DNA from 3 places in the Paenarthrobacter sp. RAF54_2 genome. Region 2 is predicted to be linked to each of the others. Evidence: riboswitches for the same ligand, from Rfam matches in the RefSeq annotation. Region 2 holds a riboswitch; each other region holds the start of a gene.
What was found. Region 2 has a riboswitch for cyclic di-AMP ahead of AB4Y87_RS11465 (hypothetical protein). Riboswitches for the same ligand answer to the same signal wherever they lie in the genome.
Positions count from the first base shown of each region.

Region 1: linked by a shared signal. The riboswitch ahead of AB4Y87_RS01930 (NlpC/P60 family protein) and the one ahead of AB4Y87_RS11465 (hypothetical protein) in region 2 are both predicted to bind cyclic di-AMP.
Region 3: linked by a shared signal. The riboswitch ahead of AB4Y87_RS12800 (hypothetical protein) and the one ahead of AB4Y87_RS11465 (hypothetical protein) in region 2 are both predicted to bind cyclic di-AMP.

Region 1 covers NZ_JBFRDV010000002.1:104,152-107,420, reverse strand. The annotation lists gene AB4Y87_RS01940 (NCS2 family permease) at 1-609, opposite strand, end outside; gene AB4Y87_RS01935 (copper resistance CopC family protein) at 723-1,346, shown strand; cyclic di-AMP (ydaO/yuaA leader) riboswitch at 1,521-1,689, shown strand; gene AB4Y87_RS01930 (NlpC/P60 family protein) at 1,693-2,463, shown strand; gene AB4Y87_RS01925 (FAD-binding protein) at 2,551-3,243, opposite strand.
Region 2 covers NZ_JBFRDV010000009.1:106,490-109,758, reverse strand. The annotation lists gene AB4Y87_RS11475 (ATP-dependent DNA ligase) at 1-872, opposite strand, end outside; gene AB4Y87_RS11470 (hypothetical protein) at 920-1,153, shown strand; cyclic di-AMP (ydaO/yuaA leader) riboswitch at 1,283-1,433, shown strand; gene AB4Y87_RS11465 (hypothetical protein) at 1,436-2,830, shown strand; gene AB4Y87_RS11460 (AEC family transporter) at 3,071-3,269, opposite strand, start outside.
Region 3 covers NZ_JBFRDV010000011.1:73,147-76,415, forward strand. The annotation lists gene AB4Y87_RS12790 (pyridoxal phosphate-dependent decarboxylase family protein) at 1-7, shown strand, start outside; gene AB4Y87_RS12795 (MerR family transcriptional regulator) at 19-777, opposite strand; gene AB4Y87_RS12800 (hypothetical protein) at 963-1,790, opposite strand; cyclic di-AMP (ydaO/yuaA leader) riboswitch at 1,796-1,953, opposite strand; gene AB4Y87_RS12805 (sensor histidine kinase) at 2,088-3,269, opposite strand, start outside.

The DNA of each region.
Region 1 (3,269 bases), on a different contig from region 2:
CGCGATGGTCAGGATCAGGCCGACGGCGAACACCAACGTCGGCCAACCCATCAACTTGCCCTCCACACCCAGGCCGAGCGGGACAGTAGTGCCTGCGGCATCCGGAATTCGCCGGACAAAGCCGGCGTTCACAAGGCCGATCAAGGCGATGAAGAGGCCAATGCCCACTACGATTGCCGTCTTAAGGGCTTCCGGGACGGCCCTGAAAACGGCCGTGCGGAATCCGGTGAGTACCAGGATGAGCATGGTGACACCCGAAAGCACCACAAGCCCCATCATGTCCGGCCACGTCAGGCCCGGGTGGGAGGCAACGGTCACGGCCACGAACGCGTTCACTCCCAGCCCGGTTGCCACCGCGAAGGGGTGCTTGGCCCAGGCGCCCATGAGGATGGTCAGGATGCCCGCCACGAATGCAGTGGTTGCCGCTACGGCCGTGAAGCCAAGAGATGCTCCGCTCGAGTCTGCCCCGGAGAGGATCAGCGGATTCAGCACCACGATGTAGCTCATGGCGAAGAAGGTCGCGAAGCCGCCACGTATTTCCCGCGAGTATGTGGACTGGCGCTCGGAGATCTTGAAGTAACGGTCGATTGCAGAACCTTGTTTCAGCATGAAGGTCTCCGGGGATCGGGGGAGTTTGCTCTCAAATCCTATGCCCGCCGATGCGGGGTGTCGGGACGATTCGCCTAGTCTGTAAGGAAGCCAACACTAGGAGAAACCGCCCCATGCGTACCATCCGCCCGCTTCTGGCCGCCGTCGTAGCCGCTCTCGCTTTCGCTTCCGCGTTGCTGCTGGGCGCCGCTCCGGCCTCCGCACACGACGTCGCCGAATCAACAACTCCGGCCAACGGTGCGCGGGTAGCTGAAGTGCCGGCGTCGGTGTCGATCACGTTTAACAACCGGCCACTGGCCATCGGTTCGGGCGTAACTGTCACCGCTGGGGGCGAAAACTGGGCAGATGGCGCAGTGGAGATCATCGACAACATGGCTGTCCAGAAGCTGCGTCCGGGCGCTCCGGCTGGCGAATACACGGTGGTGTGGCGCGTGGTCAGTTCAGACTCCCACCCGATTGAGGGAACTTTCAAGTTCACTGTTTCCGGAACCAGCACGACGACGGCGAGCGGCTCAGCAGGCGCCTCCCCATCGGCTTCGGCAGCCGTTCCGACGGCGGGGACGGCAGCGCCCGGTACCGAAAATAGTGAGCCTGCTCCGGCAGCTTCCCAACCCTTCCCCTGGAGCATTGTTGGCCTCGCCGTCGTGGCAATCGGTCTCGTGATCTTCCTCGCTGTTACAGCCCGGAAGAAGCTGGCGGCTCCGAACGAGCCGGATGACGAAAATTCCGCGGAATAACGGGGTTTTCTACATACTAGCGAAGATCTCGAAACGGTCACTGCGACACGCCAAAAACGAACTGCTCGTTACGTAAATGTGACTTTGAAGTGATCTTCCCGTACGGTTGTACTTGTGCCTGTTCCACGTAACGGGCATTTCCGGGCTGATTGCCTAGCTCTGCCGCAGTCCGGAATCCGTTCGCAGACAAACCTACGGCAGAGACGGGGAACCCATTTTGGCCCGCTTTCAGAGCGCGCCTTGGGGTGAAGTCACGAAGCTTCCGCTGCACAGCGGGGGATAGTGGCCGGGTGACTCCCATCCGAATCCGACAGCTAACCTCGCAGGCATCGGGAGAGGCTCTTTCATGTCTTCACGCATTCTTCGCGGCCGTCGTAAGGCGGACAGCGTACGTCCTAATCCGTTCATCTCCATCTCCAAGGCTGTTGCCAGCAACGCATCTGGCGCGGGTCGCCAAGCCGCTGTTATTGCAGCAGCTTCGGGCCTCGTCCTGACAGGCTCCATTGCTGCCCACGCAGCAGAGACCCCTGTTCAGCGCGATTCCAGCCCTGCTACGGTCGCCGAGACCGTCAATGAGGGTCCCACCAAGGTTGTTACGGCCGCCTCCACGGCCACGATCAACTTCGAGCGCCCTGCGGTTGCTTCCGTTGCGGCTCCCGTTATTGAAAAGCCGGCACCCGTTGCTCCGGCTCCGGTGGCCAAGCAGGCCCCAGCAGCGGCCACTGTGAAGGCCGCCGCAACTACTACGGCTACCGCTCCGGTGGCAGCCGCGCCTGCTGCTGCAGCTCCGGCTGTTGGTGGCGTCAACGCTGCAATGGTCGCCTCGGCTTACGCCCAGATCGGCATCATGCAGGATTGCACCGCCATGGTGGAACGGGCCCTCGGCTCCGCAGGCATCCCGGTTGGCGACCTCGCACCCATGCAGTTCCTGAACTACGGCAAGGTTGTCAGCGACCCCCAGCCCGGTGACATGATCGTCCAGTCCGGCCACGTAGCCATCTACATCGGCAACGGCCAGGCCATCAGCGGTGGCATCAACGGCAACCAGACGGGCATCCACCCGATCAGCTGGCTCACCGCAACCGGCCCCATCACGTACGTACGCGCTGGCGCCTAAGCTTCACGCTCCAACTCAAAAGGCCGGTGCCTTCGAGGACTAACGTCTTCGGAGGCACCGGCCTTCTGAGTTAACTTTTGTTCGTTTCTAAGCCAGGGCGATGCCCGGCGAAGCTGGTAGGGCCACCTTGGATGAGATTGCTTGCCCTACTGCCTTGGCTTGCCGGAGTACTTCCTTGGGCGTGGGTGTAATGAGTTCCCCCACGCCTACCAAGTGCATTCCCACGGCACGCATGGCTGCCACGAGGTTCTGGCCTATGGCGATTCCCAAGTCCGTAAGCATTCGGCGCAGTTGGCTCTGGGCGCAGCGCGTCACCACGATGTGGTCGGCCAGAAGAACTCCAGTGGCTGTATGCACGGCCCATTGCCGTGGGGTGGATTCAAGCGGGCCGTAAACGCTCAGCCCAGCCCTCTGGCTGGCCGTGTTCAGGCTTGCTGCGAGTCCGTATCCAAGCTGCTGGGACGAGTCGCCGCCCAGGAAGTCCAGACGAACAGCGCGTGTGGTGGTGCGGACATCCAGGTGATGGCTTGCGGCGTAGTTGCGCAAGTGGCGCAGGATCTCGTTGCGTTCCTGCATTGCCGCGGGGTCCGCTGCGTCGCAGCGCTGGAGCATTCCCGTATGGACCGATGGTCCGGTGGTGGACAAAGTACCAAAGCCATCCAGCACGATGGAACCTACGCCATAGCGGCTGAGCTCGCTGGCAACAGCCAAGCCGGACAGGCCGGTGCCGATCACCACGGTGGTAGTCCGTTCCGTGACGGAATCAGGAGTGAGTGACACTGCTTGGGTTCCTCCTTGACGTGTGT
Region 2 (3,269 bases):
CCGGCGCTCCACCTGCTCTGCGCGCCCGGCATTCGAGAACCTGTAGCTGCCGCGTCTCCTTGATCGGCCCACTGACCCCAAGGATGTTCACTGAATTCCGTCTGGTACGGCTCAAGTTCGGCCACCAGGCTTTCGCGCTTGGCCATGGGAAATGAAGCCACCACCCCCACGTGCTGCAGCTGGCCGGCGTCGTTATATAACCCGAGCAGCATCGACCCCACAACCTTTCCCGTTTTGTGCCAGCGGAATCCAGCCACCACACAGTCCGCGGTCCGTTCATGCTTGGTCTTGAACATGACGCGCTTATTCGGCTGGTACGTCCCTCCGAGCGGTTTGGAAAGTATGCCGTCGAGCCCAGCCCCCTCCAGCTTCACGAACCACTCCTGCGCTTGATCAAGTTCCGTCACCGCCGGCGTTACGTACACGGGCGCCTCAGCCCTGGCGAGCGCCTTCTCCAAGGCGGCTCGACGCTCGGAAAACGGCTTGTCCATGAGGTTCTCCCCGCCCAGGGCAAGGATGTCGAATCCGATGAAGGAGGACGGTGTCTTTTCGGCAAGCATCCGCACACGGCTATCGGCAGGATGGATGCGCTGCTGAAGGCCCTCGAAATCGAGCCTGCTGTCAGCTATGAGGACGATCTCGCCGTCGATCACGCATTTGTCCGGAAGGTTCTTCTGAAGGGCTTCCACCAACTCGGGAAAGTACCGCGTCATGGGACGTTCGTTGCGGCTGCCCAGGATGATCTCGTCACCATCTTTGAAAACGATGGTCCTGAACCCGTCCCACTTCGGCTCAAAGTGGCCTACATCAGGGATCGAAGGAACGGACTTGGCAAGCATGGGCGAAATGGGCGGCATCACTGGGAGGTCCATACGACTATGTTCTACCTGCCAGCCGCGGCGGAAGCTAGTCTTGGGCGATGGATATCTTGGCCGTTCTAGTGGCTGTACTGGCAGCACCTGCCCTCATTGCGGCCCTTTGGTTCTGGGTCTCGCGCCAGAACAGCAAGGGGAAAGTCCGGCGCGGCGCCGCGGGTGGGATCCTGGGCGTGACGGACGAAATTTTCCGACCCGAGACCCATTACGCACACCAAATCCAAAGGATCCAGCTCGAGTTGCCAGCCCCGGCTCCGGCCCCGGAGCCTAAGTCCTAACGGACCTTCGCGCTGGAAGGCGTCCCGCCCGTTACATTAATGTGACTTTACTATGGCGCTCATGTACGGTCTAAGAGCGACCCGTATCTCCGCTGGGCCGCTTCCGGGTTGACGCCGAGCTCTGCCGCAAACCGGGATCCGCCAGACTAGCGGCAGAGACGGGGGACCCAGAGTTCCCGGGCCTGATTTTCCATGGGCCCTTGGGGTGAAGCCGCCATGTGCGGCCGGACGGCCTCGTCCGAACCCGACAGCTAACCTCGCAGGCGTTGAGAGGCAACCACCATGTCCCCAACCATGGATCAGCCGCGCCGCGCCCAAATAGCGCGCGAGCGTACCCAACCAACCGGACGCCGTCGGGCCCAACCCAGCGGATCCTCCACCAGCACGCCGGAAGCAGAAACAGGTTTTACAAGCACGACGCCGGAACCCGCCACTGCTCCTGTTCCCACCCCTGCGGCACCCACCACGCGCGCAGCCGCTCGCGCGGCAGAGCGTGAACGGGCAGCCCAAGCTGTAATCGCTCCTGAAACAGCTCCGGCAGAAACAGCACCGGCGGACTCTGCCCCAGTAGACTCCGCTGCTCTGGAGCCGGCTACGGCTGCGATTCCAACAGTTCCGGCGCCCACGCCGCTCGCTCCCGAACCGGCTGCAGATCCCGAGCCCGCCACCGCTGCCATTCCAATGGTGGCTGCTGCTGCACCCACCCCCGCCGCGCACGAACCCGAGCCCGCCACCGCTGCCATTCCGATAGTGCAGGCGCCCACGCCCGGCACTGGGGATCCGGTCACAGCCGAAATTCCGACCGTTGCCGCCCCTCTTCCCACACCTGCGGCTCCGGCGTTCCCTGCTTCGCCGGCGGAGTCAAAGAGCCCTGCCCAGCTCGCGGCAGCCGCCACCGCCGCAGCTGGTCTCGCAAGCCGGAAAGCCCTTCGTGCCCAGGCATCCGGTAGCGGGACAGCCCCTTCCGCGACAACGGCTGCCGAGTCCCCGACGGGCGTTGCCCCCACGTTTGGAGCGTCGTCCTTCAGCCACGAACCACACGCAGTCCTCACCAAGGCCGCCTCGGTCAAGACAATGGGCCAGCGCATGGCAGTCGTCGCTGGGGCATTGGGCCTGGTATTGACCGTTGGCACCATGAGCCAGGCCTTCGAGCTTCCCTTCTTCGGGCAGGAAACACCGGCTCAGGAAGCCAGTGACGCAAAGACGGGTGGCGACAGCAGGCAGTCAACCTCGGCCACCCCCGCACCCAGCTCGTCCAGCTCCACTGCATCAGCTTCGTCGGCGACCAGCGAGGCCGGACAGCCGGCAACTGTTGCAACGCAGTCGTCAGAAGAGGCACCTGCTCAGGGGTCGTCGTCGTCACTTCCGACTCCGCAAGTTTCACTCGCGGATCCTGTTTGGGTCCCTTCGTCGGCCCCGTCGGCTGTTGTCCCTGTGCCGGGCGTGACAACTCCTGTCCCAACCCAGCCGGCCCCGAGCCCGGTTCCCTCGGACACGGTTACCACCCCACCCGCCACAACGACGCCCAGTCCCACGGTTACTCCGACACCTACTCCAACCCAGACTCAGGCACCGAAGCCAAAGCCAACCGGAAATCCAAATGCCACCACGCCGTCAAGTGGTTCAGCCTTGGACCTGGACGGCATACTTGACGGCGCCACAGGGATCTTGAAGTGAGCACGCAACTTCCCAGGACCCGCAAGCACGTCGGATGGCACGGCCGGTACTGCAGCAGCAGCCGCACTGCCACCTTCCGCAATCGGATGGGCCGTTGGAGCTGCCAACGGCTGCGTCGGGCCTAAGGAATCACAGCTACAGCAATCACGGCAACAAGATGAGGCAGGCACCCGGGTGCCTGCCTCATCTGTTCCGTCTCGCTTTTTGTTTCGTGTGGCTCTTGTTCCTGGCCTGGCGTTTCTAACCCAGCAGCCACGCGACCATGACCAGCGCCCCGATGCAGAGCACCGTTGTGCAGAGGATGACGTCCCTGGCCATTGTCATTCCGCGTCCGTAGGGAGAAGCGAAAAGGAAAACGTTCTGGGCGGTTGGAAGGGCTGCCATGATGACGCTGGCCAGGAGGTGCTGCCCCTCCAGGCCGAACACAAAGCGTCCCAGC
Region 3 (3,269 bases), on a different contig from region 2:
AGCATAGCGGCCGTCCGGTTACAAGGCCGAGCGCGCCTTTTCCAGGTATGCCATCAGCCCGGCCAACTGCTCAGCGCTCCAAGGCAGGCCGGCGCTAATTGCTTGGGTGTTTTCCTGCCAAGCCGCACGCGCTGCGGCCTTGGTGTCCTCACTGGAGTGGAACATGGAACCTATGCCGTCCCATGAGCGCACCCATTCCTGGACGGAGGGGTCCGCGACGGGCCTGTTGGCTTCCACGTGCGCCAGTCCTTCTTCCACAAGGGCGGCCCACTGCTGCTTGGCGGCTTCGACTTTTTCTGCGCCAAGTTCTTCCCGCTTGTCCGCGAGTTGCTGGCGTTGTTCGGCTGTGAAGTTGTTTTCGAGCACGGTAATCATCTCCAACGTTGACATGAATTGTTCAGGGGTGGGCATGGCGTGTTCGTCCATTCGTGACAACAGCTCTCCCAAACGGTTTTGGAGCGCTTGGAGTTGCTGGGCATGCTCCTGCACATGGACCAGCTGCTGTTGGAGGAGGTCTCGAAGGGACTCCAGATCATCCTCGGGTGCTTGCAGCGCCTTGCCGATGGCCGCGAGCGGAAGCCCCAGCATCTGAAGCGATCTGATCCGGTATAGCCGGCGCAGGTCGCTCTCCGAATATCGGCGATGACCGGATGATGTCCTTTGGCTTGCGGACAGCAGCCCGATCTCGTCGTAGTGGTGGAGCGTCCGCACGCTGACGCCACATGCTGTGGCCAGTTCACCGATGCTCCACGGTCCGGTTCCTGTTGTTCCCGTCATGGGCACAACGCTAAGTCCTGACGTTACGTGAGGTGCAAGCCGTCGTCACCTGAAACGCGAAAACCGCCCCGTTCCCGCTGTCAGCTGCAGTAATCACTGCTGCGAACGGCGGAAATCGGGGCGGTAATCAGGCCCTGCACGTTTGAGCCCGCTGGGGTGGGCTCAAACCTGCTTATTGAGTTGGCTTAGTACCAGTTGTTGGCCAAGTGGAAGGCGAGGGCGGCCGAGGGGGAGCCGTAGCGTTCCTTGATGTAGTTCAGGCCCCACTTGATCTGGGTTTGGTAGTTGGTCTCCCAGTCGGCGCCGGCAGTTGCCATCTTGGAAGCCGGCAGAGACTGCACGATTCCGTAGGCGCCACTGGACGCGTTGGTCGCGGTGGTTCGCCAGTTGGATTCCTTCTCCCACAGTGTGTTCAGGGCAGTCATTTCACCCGGACCCCAGCCGTAGCTGGCGAGGATGCTGGCGGCGTACGCCTTGGCAGCAGCGGGATCGTCCACGGCCTTGGGAACAGCTGCTGCGGCTGCGGCTGCAGCAGCGGCGGCATCGGCAGCCTGCTTGGCGGCTGCATCAGCGGCAGCCTTTTCGGCGGCGGCTTGTGCGGCTGCTGCCTGGTCGGCGGCGGCTTTTTCGGCCGCAGCCTTCTCAGCGGCAGCCTTCTCGGCAGCGGCCTGTGCAGCTGCTGCCTGATCTGCAGCGGCCCTATCGGCGGTGCCCTTCTTGGCAGCAGCATCCAGGGACGCAGAGATTTCCGCTGATTTGTTGCTGACCTGGGCCGTGGCTTGCGTCTCGGACGCCTGGCTCGTTTCCGGGAGGTTGAATGCGGCGTTTGCGGCCTGGCCGAGCGATGCGACGCCCAATGCTGCGGCAACGACTCCTGCAACAACGGACATGCGCTGACCGGTCTTGCCGCGGCGGGCAGCGGTCTTCAGAACAGACTGCGATTTGGTCAGGGGAGCGTTGTGTTCGTCACGGTGACGCGCGGAAGGGCGCGTCTGATCGTTGAATTCAGACATGTGTGATTACCTCTCAGCGCCTGCGGAGTTAGCTGTCGGGTTCGGATGAGGTCATCCGGCCGCGCGCGTAGCTGCGGCTTCACCCCAAGGGCAAGGAAAGTACTGTGCCCGGAGACTCTGGGTCCCCCGTCTCTGCCTCGAATGAGAACGGAACTCCGGGAAGTGGCAGAGCTCGGCGCATCCCGGGTGTGGGCCAACTATGGGCGACCCACCCTTTCGAAGGTACAGGAGGTTTCGGCTTAAGTCACATTTGGGTAACAGAGATCACGGTCACGGCGCGTCATGTTGCCTGATTCGTTATACGTGGTCGTTCGAAACTGAGGGGAGTCTCAGAATAAACTCGGTGCACCCCGGCTTGGACGTTACTGCCACGCTTCCGCCGTGCGCCTGGACGATTGATTCGACGATTGACAAGCCCAATCCGGAGGTTCCTTCAGAGCCTGATCTCGCGGCGTCAGCGCGGGCAAAACGCGAGAACACATGGCCCTGGAATTCAGGCGGAATGCCAGCCCCGTTGTCAGTGACCGTGACCACCGCGGTACCGTCCGCGGAGAGCATGACGCCAGTGACCACTGTGGTGCCTGGATCGGTGTGCTTGCGGGCGTTGGACAGCAGATTGGCCAGCACCTGATGCAGCTGGGTTGCGTCCCCGCGTACCGTGATGGGCTCGTCGGGGAGTTGGAGCTTCCAGATGTGATCCGGTGCCATCACCTTTTCGTCGCTGACGGTCTCGATCACCAACTGGGTAAGATCCACATCCGTGACCTTCAATGGCTGGCCTTCGTCCAACCGCGCCAACAGCAACAGGTCCTCCACAAGGGTGGTCATGCGTTCGGACTGGCTCTGGACGCGTGCCAGGGACTTCCGGCCGTCGTCCGTGAAGTTCTCCGTCATGCGGAGTAATTCGGTATATCCCCGAATGGCGGTCAGCGGCGTCCGCAGTTCGTGGGAGGCATCCGCAACGAACTGCCGGACCTTGGTTTCGCTCTCCTGACGGGCTTCCAGGGCCCTGGCAACGTTGTTGAGCATTTGGTTCAAAGCGTGGCCAACGCTGCCCACTTCCGTTCCAGGATGGGAGGCCGACGGCGGTACGCGCACAGCGAGTGCCACTTCACCGGCGTCGAGGGGAAGGCGCGATACTTTGGTTGCAACCTCCGATAGTTGCTCCAGCGGCCGCATGGTCCGGCGAATGATGACGGTACCGGCAAGGCCGATCAGCACCAGACCCCCAAAGGAAACAAACACCATGGTCCATACCAGCGAGGCCTCGGCATTTTGCTTATCAGCCAACGGCAGGCCCGTCACAATCACGTCGCCGTAGGTGGTGTCTACTCCCACCAGCCGGTAGTCGCCGTTGGACAATGAACGGTCCACAGGCCGGTTGTCACGGGGGAGTGAGAGCAGGACCTGCTTGTCTTCTGCCGAAAGTGCGACGCGGCGGCCATTCGAATTTAACAGGCCGGAGTTAATGACAGTGGA